DNA from 2 places in the Micromonospora sp. CPCC 205554 genome. Region 1 is predicted to be linked to the other one. Evidence: riboswitches for the same ligand, from Rfam matches in the RefSeq annotation. Region 1 holds a riboswitch; the other holds the start of a gene.

Region 1 (7,468 bases):
CTGGCGCTGCGCGACGCCACCCTCGCCCAGCTCGGTGACGACCTGGCGGCGGTGGTCGAGGAGATCGTCCCGTCCGGCCCGGTCGTCCTGGTCGGGCACTCGATGGGCGGGATGACGGTGATGGAGTACGCCCACCGCCACCCCGACCGGTTCGCCGCGCGTACCGCCGGGCTCGTCTTCGTCTCCACCACCGCCGAGGGGCACACGCACACCGCGTACGGCCTCTCCCCCCGGATCACCCGGCTGATCCGCCTGGCCGAGACCACCGGCGCCGGGGTGCTGGCCCGCTGCGGCGGCTGGCGGCCCCCGCACGCGCTGCTGCGCGCGCTGCGCCCGAGCATCCGCTGGATGCTGTTCGGCGACCGCTGCGACCCCGCGGACATCCGGCTGGTCACCTCGGCGGTGGCCCGGGCCACGCTGCGCTCGATCGGCGGTTTCCGCGCCTCGATCGGCGCCCAGCACCGGCTGGAGACGCTCGCCACGCTCGGCGGGCTGCCGGCCGCCGCGCTGGTCGGGGACCGGGACCGGCTCACCCCGCCACCCTGCGCCGAGTCGATCGCGGCGGCGCTGCCCACCACGGAGCTGACCGTCTGCCCGGGCGCCGGGCACATGCTCATGATGGAGCGCCCCGACGAGGTGAACGCCGCCCTCTCCGGCGTGCTGGACCGGGTGCTGGCCGAACGCCCGGCGACCCGCCTCTGAGCGTCCCCCGCCCTCGGGCGGCACCGGCGTACGCCACGTGCGCGGCATGCCCCGGCGTGCCGGTTGCCGGCGGCCCGTACCCTCATTCAGCCCGTCGTGCCCTCCGAACACAGGAGCATCCGCGTTGACCGACCAGACCACGCTGGACCGGGAGATCGCCGCCGAGCAGCGCCACCTCGACCGGGTGTACGCCCGGCTGGCCGAACTGCGGCGCTCCGCGGCCGAGGCCGAGCGGGAGGGCTACCGGCTGGCCCGGGTCGGCAACTTCGGCGCGCTGGTCGAGCGGGACGCTATGGTCTTCCACGCCGCGCAGCGCCGGCACGTGCTGGACGCCGAGCACGAGGGGCTGGTGTTCGGCCGGCTGGACCTGCGTACCGGGCAGGTGCTGCACGTCGGCCGCCTCGGCGTGCGGGGCGTGGACGCGGAGACGCTGGTGGTGGACTGGCGGGCGCCCGCCGCCGCCGCGTTCTACCAGGCCACGCCCGCCGAGCCGCGTGGGGTGGTGCGCCGGCGCACGATCCAGTCCGCCTCGGAGAAGGTCACCCGGATCGAGGACGACCTGCTGGACCCGGAGGCCGCCCCGCCGGACATGGCGGTGGTCGGCGACGGGGCGCTGCTGGCCACGCTGTCCCGGGCCACCGGCCGGGGCATGCGGGACATCGTCGCCACCATCCAGCGCGAGCAGGACGAGGCGATCCGCTCCCCCGGCAACGGCGTCACGATCGTCTCCGGCGGCCCGGGCACCGGCAAGACGGCGGTGGCGCTGCACCGGGCCGCGTACCTGCTCTACTCCGACCGGGCCCGGTACGCCGGCGGCGGCATCCTGGTGGTCGGCCCGTCCGGCGTGTTCGTCGAGTACATCGCCTCGGTGCTGCCCTCGCTGGGCGAGGAGACCGCCACGCTGCACTCGCTCGGCTCGCTGTTCCCCGGCCTGTCCGCGTCCCGGACCGACCCGCCGGACGTGGCGGCGGTGAAGGGGTCGCTGCGGATGCGCCGGGTGCTGGAGCGCGCGGTACGTGACGCGGTGCCGGACTCGCCCGCCGAGCTGCGCCTGCTCTACCGGGGCGAGCTGCTGCGCCTGGAACGCCCCGCGCTGGACGCGATCCGGGACCGGACGCTGGCCCGGGGCGCGCGCCGCAACGAGGTACGCCGGGCGGCGTTCGACGCGGTGCTCGCCGCGCTCTACGCGCAGGCCCGCACGCTGCGGGTGGGCCGGCTGCCGGAGCAGCCCGCGTTCGAGGACGAGATTATCGAGCGGCCGGAGTTCCGCGAGTTCCTCAAGGCGTGGTGGCCCCGGCTGCACCCGCGGCACGTGCTGGACTGGCTGGCCCGCCCGGACCGGCTGCGCCGCTACGCGGGCGGGATCCTCTCCTCGGCGGAGATCCGGCTGCTCGGCGACGCGTACCGGAGCCTGGCGACCGAGGGGCTGACGGTGGCCGACATCGCGCTGCTGGACGAGCTGGACGCGCTGCTCGGCAAGCCGGTGCAGCGGGCCCGGCCCAAGCGCGACCCGTACCAGCTCGCCGGTGGTGTGCGCGAGCTGAGCACGTACGCCGACCGGCAGCGCGCCGCCCGCGCGGCGGCGCGGGAGCGTCCGGGCGACTACCGCGACTACGCTCACGTGGTGGTGGACGAGTCGCAGGACGTCTCGCCGATGCAGTGGCGGATGATCGGCCGGCGCGGGCGGCTGGCGTCCTGGACCGTGGTCGGTGACCCGGCGCAGACCGCCTGGACGGGCGACCCGCAGGAGCTGGACCGGGCCCGTGACCAGGCGCTGGGCCGGCGCAAGCGGCACCGCTACGAGCTGACCACCAACTACCGCAACTCGGCGGAGATCTTCGCGGTGGCGGCGGCGGAGATCCGCCGGCTCTACCCGGATCTGCCGCTGCCCGACGCGGTCCGGTCCACGGGCGTTCCGCCGATCGAGCGCACGGTGCCCGCCGCCGACCTGCCGGCGGCCACCGTCGAGGCGGCCGAGGCGCTGCTCGCGCAGGTGGAGGGCACCGTCGGCGTGATCACGCCGGTGCCGCGCCGGGACGAGGTGGCGGGCTGGCTGGGCGCGCTCGGCGCGGGCCGGCTCCAGGTCGTCACCAGCCTCCAGGCCAAGGGCATGGAGTACGACGGCGTGGTGTTGGTGGCGCCGGGCGAGATCCGGTCCGACCCCGGCTCGGGCGTGCGCACGCTCTACGTGGCGCTGTCCCGGGCGACCCAGCGCCTCACCACGCTCGACCCGGTGGGGTGACGGGCCCCGCCGCCACCCACAGTTCACTTGCACACATAGCGATGTGAACATACATTGGGCCGGGCCGGTACGCGGCAGGGAGGGTGTTGGCGTGGGCGCAGGTCATGACCACAGCGGCGCGGTGGCCAACGCGGCACACCGCCACCGGGGCCGTCTCTGGGCCGCATTCGCGCTGCTCGCCGCCCTGATGGTGGTCGAGGCGGTGGCCGCCTTCACGACCGGCTCACTGGCGCTGCTCTCCGACGCCGGGCACATGTTCACCGACGTCCTCGGCATCGGCATGGCCCTCGCGGCGATCACCGCCACCCGCCGCGCCGGCACCGACCCGCAACGCACGTTCGGCCTCTACCGGCTGGAGGTGCTCGCCGCCCTCGCCAACGCCGTGCTGCTCGGCGCCGTCGCCATCTACGTCCTGGTCGAGGCGGTACGCCGCTTCGGCGAGCCGCCGGAGGTGCTGGCCGGTCCGATGCTCGTGGTGGCGGTGCTCGGCCTGCTCGCCAACATCGTCGCGTTCGCGCTGCTGCGCGCCGGGTCGAAGGAGAGCATCAACCTGAGGGGGGCGTACCTGGAGGTGCTCGGCGACCTGCTCGGCTCGCTCGGCGTGATCGCCGCCGCGCTGGTCATCGCGGTGACCGACTGGTGGTGGGCGGACCCACTGGTCGCCGTCGGGATCGGCCTGTTCATCCTGCCGCGCACCTGGCGGCTCGGCCGGGCCGCGCTGCGCATCCTGGTGCAGGCCGCGCCGGAGCACCTCCAGGTGACCGCCGTGCGCGACCGGCTGGCCGCCGTGCCCGGCGTGGCCGAGGTGCACGACCTGCACGTCTGGACGCTCACCTCGGGCATGGAGGTGGCCTCGGCACACCTGACCACCGACCCGGGCGTGGACCCGGGCGGGGTGCTCGCCGCCGCGCGGGCCGCCCTGCACGAGGACTTCTCCATCGACCACGCCACGTTGCAGGTCGAACCCGGAGCGTCAGCCGGCGTGTGCGGACCGACCGAGTGGTGATTAGGACACACTTAAATCACTGTGACTGATGTAGTCTTATGCCGGTTTTGCCCCGCCTAGTGGCACTCCTCCACGGAGCCGTGCCCGGGCAGCGCCGGTAGTCTCGGTCGCGGCCGCACCCGCGGGCGCCACCGGCCCCGGTGGGGCGGCCGTCGCCTAATCGTCCGCAGGGACGAGCCGGGGAACCACGTACGTGGGGTGCATCCGCGTCAGCGGTAGGGATCTTCCGTCCCGAACCCGTCAGCTAACCCGGTCGGCGCTGACGGAAGGACGTGTGAATGCCCCCAGTGGCACCTGTACGACGGACGGCCGCCCGGTTGGCGGCCCTGCTCGTCGCGACGCTGACCCTCGGCGTCGCGACCGTTCCGGCCTCCCCCGCCTCGGCGGCGCCGGCGACCGGCCTGCTCGCCGCCGCGCCCGGCGACGACGAGGGCGGCACGCCCGAACTGCGCGCCCAGCTCGACGCGGCCAGCAAGGGCTGGCTGGAGGCGAAGGCCGCGCTGAACCGGTCGGTGAGCCGCCAGAAGCAACTCAACGAACAACTCAAGACGGTCGGCGCCGAGCTGGCCGTCCGGGACGCCAAGGTCGGCGAGATCGCCGCCGTGGCGTACCGCAACGGCCGCCTGGGCACCGCCGGGGCGCTGCTCGGCAGCAGCAGCCCGGAGGGTTTCATGGACCGGGCCGCGGCGCTGGAGCAGGTCGCCGCGCACGAGGACCGTACGCTGCGCGACCTGATCGCCACCCGGGACGAGGCCACCCGCACCCGAGTCCAGCTCGACGGCGAGATCCGCGAGCAGCGCAAGCAGGTCGCGGTGATGGGCAAGCGCAAGGAGCAGGCCGAGCGCGCCCTGGAGGTGGCGAACGACCGGGCTTCGCGCAGCAGCAGCGGCGGTGGCAGCGTCCAGGGCACCTCCAGCAAGAACGCGAAGCCCGCGCCGCGCAACTCGGACGGCTCCTGGCCGTCGGAGTCGTGCAGCGTCAACGACCCGACCCCGGCGAACGGCTGCATCACGCCGCGCACGCTGCACGCGCTGCAACAGGCCAAGGCGGCGGGCTTCACCCGGTACGTCTCCTGCCACCGGCCCAGCGGCTCGGGTGAGCACCCGAAGGGGCGGGCCTGCGACTTCGCCGCGCAGAAGAACGGCTTCGGCGGCGTGGCCACCGGCGGCGACCGGACGTACGGCAACAACCTGGCCGCGTACTTCGTGCGCAACGCCGACCCGCTCGCCGTGCTCTACGTGATCTGGTTCAAGCAGATCTGGCTGCCCAGCAGCGGGTGGAAGTCGTACAGCGGCGGTAACGGCGACCCGTCCAGCGACCACACCAACCACGTGCACCTGTCGGTGTACTGAGCGCGCCCGGAAGGGACCGGCCGGATCAGGCCGGCCGGCCCTCCAGGGTCGCTCCGAGACGCGCCGCCAGGCCCAGGTGAGCCGCCCGGGCCTGGCGGAACGCGTACCCGAACAGCGGCGCCGGCGCGGTGAGCGTGATCTCCACGTCGATGCGTACCGTGCCGTCGGGCTCGTCGCGCAGCCGGGTGTGGTTGCGTACCGTCGTGGCGGGTTGCTGCCGTGCCACGGTGACCACCTCGTCCTCGCTCGCGATCAGCACGTCCGCCTGGTACGTGACCGGGAAGTGCAGCGGGCCGAGTTGCAGCCGGTCGGTGATCGCGTAGCTGGCCAGCGCGCCCGGCCGGGACGGCAGCGTCCGGACCCGGACGATCAGCGGATGCAGCTCACCCTGGCGACTCAGGTCACCCAGCAGGGCCACCGCTTCGGCCCGGCTGCACCGGGCCTGCACGGTGTAGCTGAAGCTGTCGCTGCTCTGCAAGCGGGCCCCCTCGCCGTCGTGCGTCGCGACGATCGTCCCGTACCGACGCCGGACTGGCAACGGGTAGAAGGTCCCCTGGCCGCAGGGGGTGTGAACGGCGCTCAGGCGCCGGGCAGCACCTCGGGGGTGTCGTCGGCGAACCACGGCTCGGGCGCGCCGAACAGGCCGAGCAGGCCGGTCACCCAGAGCTGCCGGTGCACGAACCGGCTCGGCTCGGTGACCACGAGCTTGACGCCGCTGACCTCGCAGGTCTGGAAGCCCGCGACCATGGCGCTGATGCCGACCGAGTCGATGAACGTGACGAGCCGCATGTTCAGCTCGATCCGCGAGGGACGGCCCTTCGCGAGCACTTCGGCGATCGCTTCCCGCACCTCGTACGCGGTGTCGACGTCGATCTCCCCACGGGGCGCGATCTGGACGACACCACCCGGCCGCACCGACTTCACGATCGACAGGCTCACGCGAGCACCTCCACTCGCCCATGACGGGCGCCTCATCAGTACGCGGGCCGCGACCGAGCGTATTCCTCCGACGGCCCGGTCGCCACCCCCCGGGATGAGCAATTCGCGAACTGGGCACACCTGGGCGTACCCAATCCGGACCTCCGGGTTCCAGTTTCCCCTTCGAGGCCGGCCGCGGCCAGCCCTGCGGCCGGGCGGGCCCGGCCGATCCGCCGACCAGGGTAGCGGGCGCACGCACGTCCCGTGGGCACCGGTCCCGGCGCGTTCGGGTGGTTCGTCCCGTTCGCCGCCCCGGGCCGCCCGTGACCGGGGCATGGTTTGCCGGGCGCGCCGGTGGGGCACTGCCCGAGACAGTGAACCCGCCGGATGGGCACCGGAGTCCGAAGTGGCCGCCGGCCTTCGGCACCCGAGGAGGTAGAACGATGTTCGGATCCAACCTGCTGGACCGCCGGGGCAAGGCCGAGCGGGTCGCCGACCAGGCGTGGCAGCACCTGCTCTCCGCCGTCGGTTCCGCCGGTGACAGCGTGCGCGACGCCACCCGTACCGCCCGCCGCAGCTCCTCCGGCCTGGCCGACGACGCCACCGACCTGGTCGGCTCCGCCGCCGAGGAGGCACGCCGCCGCGCCGGCCTCGCCTTCGACGCGCTCGCCGGCCGCCGGCCCGCGCTGCCCTGGACGCTGCTGATCGCGGCGGCGCTCGCCGGCGCGGCGATCGGCTGGGCCGCCGGGACCGCGGCGCGCGCCGCCGGCAGCCGGGACCGCGCCGCGGACGAGATCGAGTTCGTGGACGTGGACCGGCCGAACTCCCCGGCCGGCCTGGACGGCTGACCCCACCCGTACGACACGACGACGGCCGCTCCCGGGACTCCCGGGGCGGCCGTCGTGCTGCTTCACCCGCAGCGGGTGAGGGCCGCTCACCCGGGACAGGCGCAGGATCGCGGGTGCGGGAGCACGTGCCCGCGCCGCGATCGACGGGAGGGAGAGCCGGATGGCCACCGACACGATCACGCGTACCGACCGGGACATCCAGTCCGCCGTGCTCGACGAGCTGACCTGGGAGCCGCGGGTCGGCCCGGACGAGATCGGGGTGACCGTCACCGAGGGCGTGGTGACGCTCACCGGCCGGGTGGACAGCTACGCCAAGAAGTGGGCCGCCGAACGGGCCGCGCACCGGGTCGCCCGGGTCCGCGCGGTCGCCAACGACCTCGCCGTCCGGATCGACACCGGG
Region 2 (7,468 bases), on a different contig from region 1:
GGCCACGGCATCGACGACAACACCCCCGGCGGCATCTCCGGCGGCGGCACGCAGGAGTTCGTGGCGGACACGTTCGGCGCGGCCACCGAGTGGTTCGCCAACGAGCCGTCCAGCTACGACGCGCCGGACTTCCTGGTCGGCGAGAAGATCAACCTGGTCGGCTCCGGCCCGATCCGCAACATGTACAACCCGTCGGCGCTCGGCGACCCGAACTGCTACTCCAGCAGCATCCCGTCGACCGAGGTGCACGCCGCGGCCGGCCCGGGCAACCACTGGTTCTACCTGCTGGCCAACGGCAGCAGCCCGACCAACGGGCAGCCGTCCAGCTCGACCTGCAACGGCAGCAGCGTGACCGGCCTCGGCATCCAGAAGGCCATGAAGATCATGTACAACGCGATGCTGCTGAAGACCTCGTCCTCGTCGTACCTGAAGTACCGCACCTGGACGCTCCAGGCGGCGAAGAACCTCTACCCGGGCGGCTGCGCGGAGTTCAACACGGTCAAGGCGGCCTGGGACGCGGTGAGCGTGCCGGCCCAGTCCGGTGACCCGACCTGCGCCGGCGGCACCCCGACGCCCACGCCGAGCACCACGACCACCCCGCCGTCGGGCGGCTGCTCCGGCAACAAGCTCGCCAACCCGGGCTTCGAGTCGGGCAACGTGAGCTGGAGCGCCTCGTCCGGCGTCATCACCACCGACAGCGGCCAGGCCGCGCACGGTGGCTCGTACAAGGCGTGGCTGGACGGGTACGGCTCGTCGCACACCGACACGCTCAGCCAGTCGGTGACGATCCCGGCCGGATGCCGGGCGACGTTGAGCTTCTGGCTGCACATCGACAGCGCGGAGTCGACCACCAGCACCGCGTACGACAAGCTCACCGTCAAGGCGGGCGGCACCACGCTGGCCACCTACTCCAACCTGAACAAGGCCACCGGCTACGTGCAGCGGTCCTTCGACATCTCGTCGCTGGCCGGAACCACGGCGACCGTCTCGTTCAGCGGCGTGGAGGACAGCTCGTTGCAGACGTCCTTCGTCGTCGACGACACCGCGGTCATCCTGAGCTGACCGTGGCGTGCGCGGCCGGTCGTCGTCCTCCCGGCGGCCGGCCGCCTCGCCGTGTCAGGCCGGTGCCGCGTGCGGGGCCGGTGCCGTGCCGGACCGGTGCCGCGCCGCGAGTGGCCGGAGCCGCGCGCCGGGGCGGCGCCTCGTCGTGCCGGGGCGTGTGCGGTCGGGTCAGGCCGGGCGCCCGGCCCGGGACGGGGTGCCGCGGTCGCGGTGGATCCGCGCGGCCGCCTCGTGCATCGCGCGGCCGAACAGTTCGGCCTGGTCGCCCATGCTGCCGAGCCGGGCGGCGAGCGCGTCGGCGTCGGCCCGCGCCGATGCGCTGACCTGGGCGTCCAGCTCGGACAGCGCGGCGTTGGCGGCGGTGACGAGGTGTCCGCAGAGGACGTCGAAGGGCTCGCCGGCCAGCTCCGGGTCGATCGTCACGGAATCCAGCCGGCCACCTTGGACGGCGACCGCACGGACCCGCCCGCCGGCGGCCGTGCCCTCGGCGCGGAGCAGGTCGCCCGGCTCGCCGTCGGCGTGCGCCGAGGCCCGGGAGCGCATCGCGGTGAGCGCCTGCTGCGTGCGGGTCAGCAGCTCGTCGAGGCTCGCGGCCGCCGAGAACGGGTCGTTGGTCATTTCCGCGCTTTCTTCACGTCTTAGCCGAGCACCGTGACCCTAGCAACAGGCTCCGACTAATCGCGGTCACCGGCCGTCGCGGGCCGCGCCCCGGCGCCGGGAGCAGGCCGGACACCGGCGACGCGGCGTGTCGCGCACGGGCGGACGGCCGGACGGACCGGCCGGGCGTTCTCCGGACCGCTGTCAGCGCAGGCGCAGCCGCTGACCGGGGAAGATCAGGCCCGGGTCGTCGCCGACCACGGCGCGGTTGCGCTCGTGCAGGGCACGCCAGCCGCCGTCGACGCGCTGCGCCACGGCGATCTCCGACAGCGTGTCCCCGCGCCGGACCACGTACGTCCCGGCACCGGTCGCGGGCTGCGGCGCGACCTTCGTCGCGGGCCGCTCCGGCGCGGCCTTGCGGGGGGCGGCCCGCTTCGGGGCGGCCTTGCGCGGGGTGGCCTTCTCGGACCGGGTCGCCGCGGCGCTCGCCGAGCCGCCCTTCCTGCCGCAGACCGGCCACGCGCCGATGCCCTGCCCGCGCAGCACCTTCTCGGCGACGGCGATCTGCTCGGACCGGCTGGCCAGGTCGGCGCGGGCGGCGTACTTCTGCCCGCCGTAGCCGTTCCAGGTGGCGCGGGAGAACTGGAGCCCGCCGTAGTAGCCGTTGCCGGTGTTGATCTTCCAGTTGCCGCCGGATTCGCAACGCGCGACCGCGTCCCAGTTGACGCCCGCGCTGGCCGGAGCGGCCGGGCCGAACAGGGTCGCGGCGCCGACGGCGGCGCCGGCCAGAACCGCTCCGAGAGCGGTACGGCGGCTTCGGGCTGAGTATTCAGTTGCCATGTGGATTCCTCCACGCCGACGAGGTGAGCTGTCGGGTTCGGGCCGAGGAGCCCGGCCGCCGGTGGCGGCTTCACCCCGAGGTGACGATGCACCGTGGAACGTGTGGTTCCCCCGCTCCCGCACGAGGTTCGGTTACCGGGGCCGGCGGCGGGATTTGGCGTTTCCGGCCCGCGGTGTCCGCGTCTGCGAACGAAACCGACGCTAGGGACGTTTTGCGACGATCGTCCACTTCTTGTGATGCTCTTCACCCGGCCGGGCTACCGGCGGCGGCGCTACGGTGGCAGGGCCAGGCAAGATCACGGGAGGGCGGGACGGATGACCGATCACGGACACGAGCTGACCTTCGGCGGTTTCCTCACCCCCGCCGCCGGGCAGCCCGACCAGGTGGTGGCGCTCGCCCGGCTCTGCGAACAGGTCGGGCTGGATTTGGTCACGTTCCAGGACCACCCGTACCAGCCGGGCTTCCTGGACACTTGGACGCTGATGTCCTACCTGGGCGCGGCCACCGAGCGCATCCGCCTGGCCGGCAACGTGCTCAACCTGCCGCTGCGCCAGCCGGTGGTGCTGGCGCGCAGCATCGCCAGCCTGGACCTGCTCACCGGCGGCCGGGTCGAGCTGGGACTCGGCGCGGGCGCGTTCTGGGACGCGATCGAGGCCGCGGGCGGGCGGCGCCTGTCCCCCAGGGCCGCCGTCGAGGCCCTGGACGAGGCGATCCGGGTGATCCGCGAGGTCTGGGACACCGACCGGCGCGGCATGATCCGCGTCGACGGCGAGCACTACCGGGTGGTCGGCGCCAAGCGCGGGCCGGCGCCGGCGCACCCGGTGGGCATCTGGGTCGGCGCGTACAAGCCGCGCATGCTGCGCCTGGTCGGCCGCGCCGCGGACGGCTGGCTGCCGTCCCTGTCCTACCTGCCCAAGGGCCCCGACGAGCTGCCCGCCCTGAACGCGCTCGTCGACGAGGGCGCCCACGCCGCCGGGCGCGACCCGGCCGCGATCCGCCGCATGCTCAACGTGACCGGCACGTTCGCCCGCTCGTCGGCCGGCTTCCTGGCCGGGCCGCCGGACCAGTGGGTGGAGGAGCTGGCCGGGCTCACGCTGGAGCACGGCATCACCACGTTCATCCTCGGCAGCGACGAGCCGCGCGCGATCCAGATATTCGGCCAGGAGGTCGCGCCCGCGGTGCGGGAGCTGGTCGCCGCCGAGCGCGCCACGCCCGGCGACGGCGCCCGCGCGGCCGCCGAGGAGCAGACCACCGCCGGCGGCCCGAGCACGCTCGGCGTCACCCCCACCCCCGACCCGGGGGTACGCCTGAGCGCGCGCCGCCCCTGGGACGAGTCCACCCGCCCGAGCGCCCCGCCGCCGCCGGACGGACACGTCTACCCGGCCCGGGGACAGGCCGCCGGGCAGCACCTGGTGGACGTGCACGACCACCTGCGCCAGGAGCTGGCCCAGGTGCGCGACCTGCTGGAACAGGTCAAGCGGGGCTCGGTCTCGCCGGGCCGGGCGCGGGCCGCCCTCAACGAGATGACCATGCGGCAGAACAACTGGACGCTCGGGGCGTACTGCGCGGCGTACTGCACGATGGTCACCCAGCACCACGGGCTGGAGGACGCCTCGATCTTCCCGCACCTGCGCCGCTCCGAGGCCGGCCTGGCCGCCGTGCTGGACCGCCTGGAGGAGGAGCACGTGGTGATCCACGGGGTGGTGGAGAGCGTCGACCGGGCGCTCGTCGAGCTGGTCCGCCGGCCCGGCGACTTCACCGGCCTCCAGGAGGCGGTGGACCTGCTCACCGACACGCTGCTGTCGCACCTGTCGTACGAGGAGCACCAGATCGTGGAGCCGCTGGCCCGGCACGGATTCTTCCCCGGCCAGCTGTGAGGTAGCTGACTTTTGCTTTCCTAAGTCAGGTGGGTACCGTCGACGCCATGACGGACCTCCTCGCGCAGCGTGACTCCTGGTCCACCGCCAACTGCTCGATCGCCCGGGCGCTGGAGGTGGTCGGCAACCGCACCACGCTGCTCCTGCTGCGGGAGGCGTCGTTCGGCACCCGCCGCTTCGACGACTTCGCCCGGCGGGTCGGTGTCAGCGAGCCGGTGGCCGCCGCCCGCCTCAAGCAGCTCGTCGCCGACGGGCTGCTCGACCGGCGTCCCTACCGCGAGCCCGGGCAGCGCACCCGTGACGAGTACGTGCTCACTGCGAAGGGGAGCGACCTGATCCCGGTGCTGGTCGCGCTGCGGCAGTGGGGCGACGCGTACGCCGCCGACGAGGCCGGCCCGGCGGTCCGGGTGGCCCACGAGGAGTGCGGCGCCGCGGTGCACGCCCGGCTGCGCTGCGACGCCGGGCACGACGTACCCCCCGGCGAGCTGGCCGTCCTGCCCGGTCCGGGCCTGCTGTCCGCCTGACCTCCCTTCCCCACCACCTCTCGGAGCGAGACATGAAGATCGCTGGAAGCACCGCCCTGGTCACCGGCGCCAACCGCGGCTTCGGCCGGCACCTGGCCGCCGAACTCGCCGCGCGCGGCGCCACCGTCTGGGCCGGCGCGCGCAACCCGGACACCGTGGACCTGCCCGGCGTCACCCCGGTACGCCTCGACATCACCGACCCCGCGTCGGTGGCCGCCGCCGCGGAGCGGGCCGGTGACGTGACGCTGCTGGTCAACAACGCCGGCGTGAGCACCGGCACCGACCTGCTCGACGGCGACCTCGACAAGATCCGGTTGGAGCTGGAGACGCACTATCTCGGCACGCTGTCGGTGGTGCGGGCGTTCGCGCCCCGGATCGCGGCCAACGGCGGCGGGACGATCCTGAACGTGCTGTCCGCGCTGTCCTGGTTCACGTTCCCCGGCGTCGGCGCGTACGGCGCCGCGAAGGCCGCCGAGTGGTCGATGACGAACGCGCTGCGCCTGGAACTGGCCGGTCGGGGTGTCCGGGTCGCCGGGCTGCACGTGGGCTACATGGACACCGAGATGGCCGCCGCCGTTCCCGGCCCGAAGGCCGACCCGGCCGACGTCGCCCGGCTCGCCGTGGACGGCATCGAGTCCGACAGCTACGAGATTCTCGCCGACGACGTCGCCCGCCGGGTCCAGGCCGGCCTGTCCGGCGGAGTCGCCGCGCTCTACCCCGCGCTCCCCTGACCGAACGCGCCGGGGATCCCGGTACGCGGACGTGCGTACCGGGATCCGGCGTCGGTCGGGAGAGAGTTACAGGCCGCGGGCCAGGCGGTCGGCGAGGATCCGGGTGAACCGGGCCGGGTCGGCCAGCTCGCCGCCCTCGGCCAGCAGGGCCATGCCGTACAGCAGCTCGGCGGTCTCGGTCAGCGCGGCGGTGTCGCCGCCCTCCCCGTGCGCCTTGCGCAGCCCGGTGACCAGCGGGTGGGCCGGGTTCAGCTCCAGGATCCGCTTGACCTGCGGCACCTCCTGGCCCATCGCCCGGTACATCTTCTCCAGCGTCGGCGTCATGTCGTGCGCGTCGCCCACCACGCAGGCCGGCGACGTGGTCAGCCGGGTGGACAGGCGCACCTCCTTGACGCTGTCGGCGAGCGCGCCGCCGAGGAACGTGAGCAGGTCGGCGTACTCCTGGCGCTCCGCCTCGGCCTTCTCCTTCTCCTCCTCGGTCTCCAGGTCCACCTGTCCCTTGGCGACCGAGCGCAGCGTCTTCCCGTCGTACGCGCCGACCCGCTCGACCCACACCTCGTCCACCGGGTCGGTGAGGATCAGCACCTCGTAGCCCTTGGCGCGGAACGCCTCCAGGTGCGGCGAGTTCTCGATGGTGGCCCGGTTCTCGCCGGTGGCGTAGTAGATCTCGGTCTGGCCGTCCTTCATCCGCTCCACGTACGCGCGCAGCGTGGTCGGCTCGGCCGGGTCGTGGGTGCTGGCGGCGCGGACCAGCTCCAGCAGCGTCTCGGTGTTGTCCGGGTCCTCCAGCAGACCCTCCTTCACCACGGCGCCGAACTCGGTCCAGAACGTGCGGTACGACTCGGCGGACATGTCCTTGAGCGTGGCGAGCACCTTCTTGACCAGCCGGCGGCGCACCGCGCGGATCTGCCGGTCCTGCTGGAGGATCTCCCGGGAGATGTTGAGCGACAGGTCGTGCGCGTCCACCACGCCCTTAACGAAGCGCAGGTAGTTGGGCATCAGCGCGTCACAGTCGTCCATGATGAACACGCGCTTGACGTAGAGCTGCACGCCGCGGCGGCCCTGCGGGGAGAACAGGTCGAGCGGGGCGTGCGAGGGCAGGAACAGCAGCGCCTCGTACTCGAACGTGCCCTCGCCGCGCATGTGGACGGTTTCCAGCGGGTCGGCCCAGTCGTGCGCGACGTGCCGGTAGAACTCCTTGTACTCGGCCTCGTCGACCTCGTCCCGCGAGCGCGCCCAGAGCGCCTTCATCGAGTTGAGCGTCTGCTCCTCGCGGGTGGTGGCGCCGTCCTCGCCGGGCTTGTCGACAGTCATCCGGATCGGCCAGGAGATGAAGTCGGAGTAGCGCTTGACGATCTCGCGGATCGTCCACTCGGCGGTGTAGTCGTGCAGGTTGTCCTCGGTGTCGACCGGCTTGAGGTGCAGCGTGACCGAGGTGCCCTGGGGTGCGTCCCCGACCTCCTCGATCGAGTAGGTGCCCTCGCCGGTGGACTCCCAGCGGGTGCCGCCGGACTGCCCGGCGCGGCGGGTCAGCAGCGTCACCCTGTCGGCGACCATGAACGTGGCGTAGAAACCGACGCCGAACTGGCCGATCAGCTCCTGCGAGGCGGCGGCGTCGGCGGACTCCCGCAGCTTGCGCAGCAGTTCGGCGGTGCCGGACTTGGCGATGGTGCCGATCAGGCCGACCACCTCGTCGCGGGTCATGCCGATGCCGTTGTCCCGCACGGTGAGCGTACGGGCGTCCTTGTCGACCTCGATCTCGATGTGCAGGTCGGAGGTGTCGGCCGACAGGTCCTTGTCGACGAGCGACTCCAGTCGCAGCTTGTCCAGCGCGTC

What was found. A riboswitch is a leader RNA that binds a small molecule or an ion and turns the genes downstream of it on or off. The one in region 1 is predicted to bind cyclic di-AMP.
Region 2: it holds a riboswitch for cyclic di-AMP, as region 1 does, so the genes downstream of both, V6U82_RS00415 (transglycosylase family protein) here and V6U82_RS14495 (coiled-coil domain-containing protein) in region 1, are expected to answer to the same signal.

The regions. Positions count from the first base shown of each region.
Region 1 covers NZ_JBAKHP010000009.1:2,190-9,657, reverse strand. The annotation lists gene V6U82_RS14510 (alpha/beta fold hydrolase) at 1-702, shown strand, start outside; gene V6U82_RS14505 (HelD family protein) at 827-2,944, shown strand; gene V6U82_RS14500 (cation diffusion facilitator family transporter) at 3,036-3,950, shown strand; cyclic di-AMP (ydaO/yuaA leader) riboswitch at 4,094-4,224, shown strand; gene V6U82_RS14495 (coiled-coil domain-containing protein) at 4,229-5,302, shown strand; gene V6U82_RS14490 (SRPBCC family protein) at 5,328-5,780, opposite strand; gene V6U82_RS14485 (STAS domain-containing protein) at 5,882-6,241, opposite strand; gene V6U82_RS14480 (hypothetical protein) at 6,664-7,068, shown strand; gene V6U82_RS14475 (BON domain-containing protein) at 7,229-7,468, shown strand, end outside.
Region 2 covers NZ_JBAKHP010000001.1:84,163-91,630, forward strand. The annotation lists gene V6U82_RS00405 (M4 family metallopeptidase) at 1-1,062, shown strand, start outside; gene V6U82_RS00410 (YbaB/EbfC family nucleoid-associated protein) at 1,231-1,680, opposite strand; gene V6U82_RS00415 (transglycosylase family protein) at 1,864-2,499, opposite strand; cyclic di-AMP (ydaO/yuaA leader) riboswitch at 2,498-2,643, opposite strand; gene V6U82_RS00420 (LLM class flavin-dependent oxidoreductase) at 2,815-4,377, shown strand; gene V6U82_RS00425 (winged helix-turn-helix transcriptional regulator) at 4,425-4,901, shown strand; gene V6U82_RS00430 (SDR family oxidoreductase) at 4,934-5,632, shown strand; gene htpG (molecular chaperone HtpG) at 5,699-7,468, opposite strand, start outside.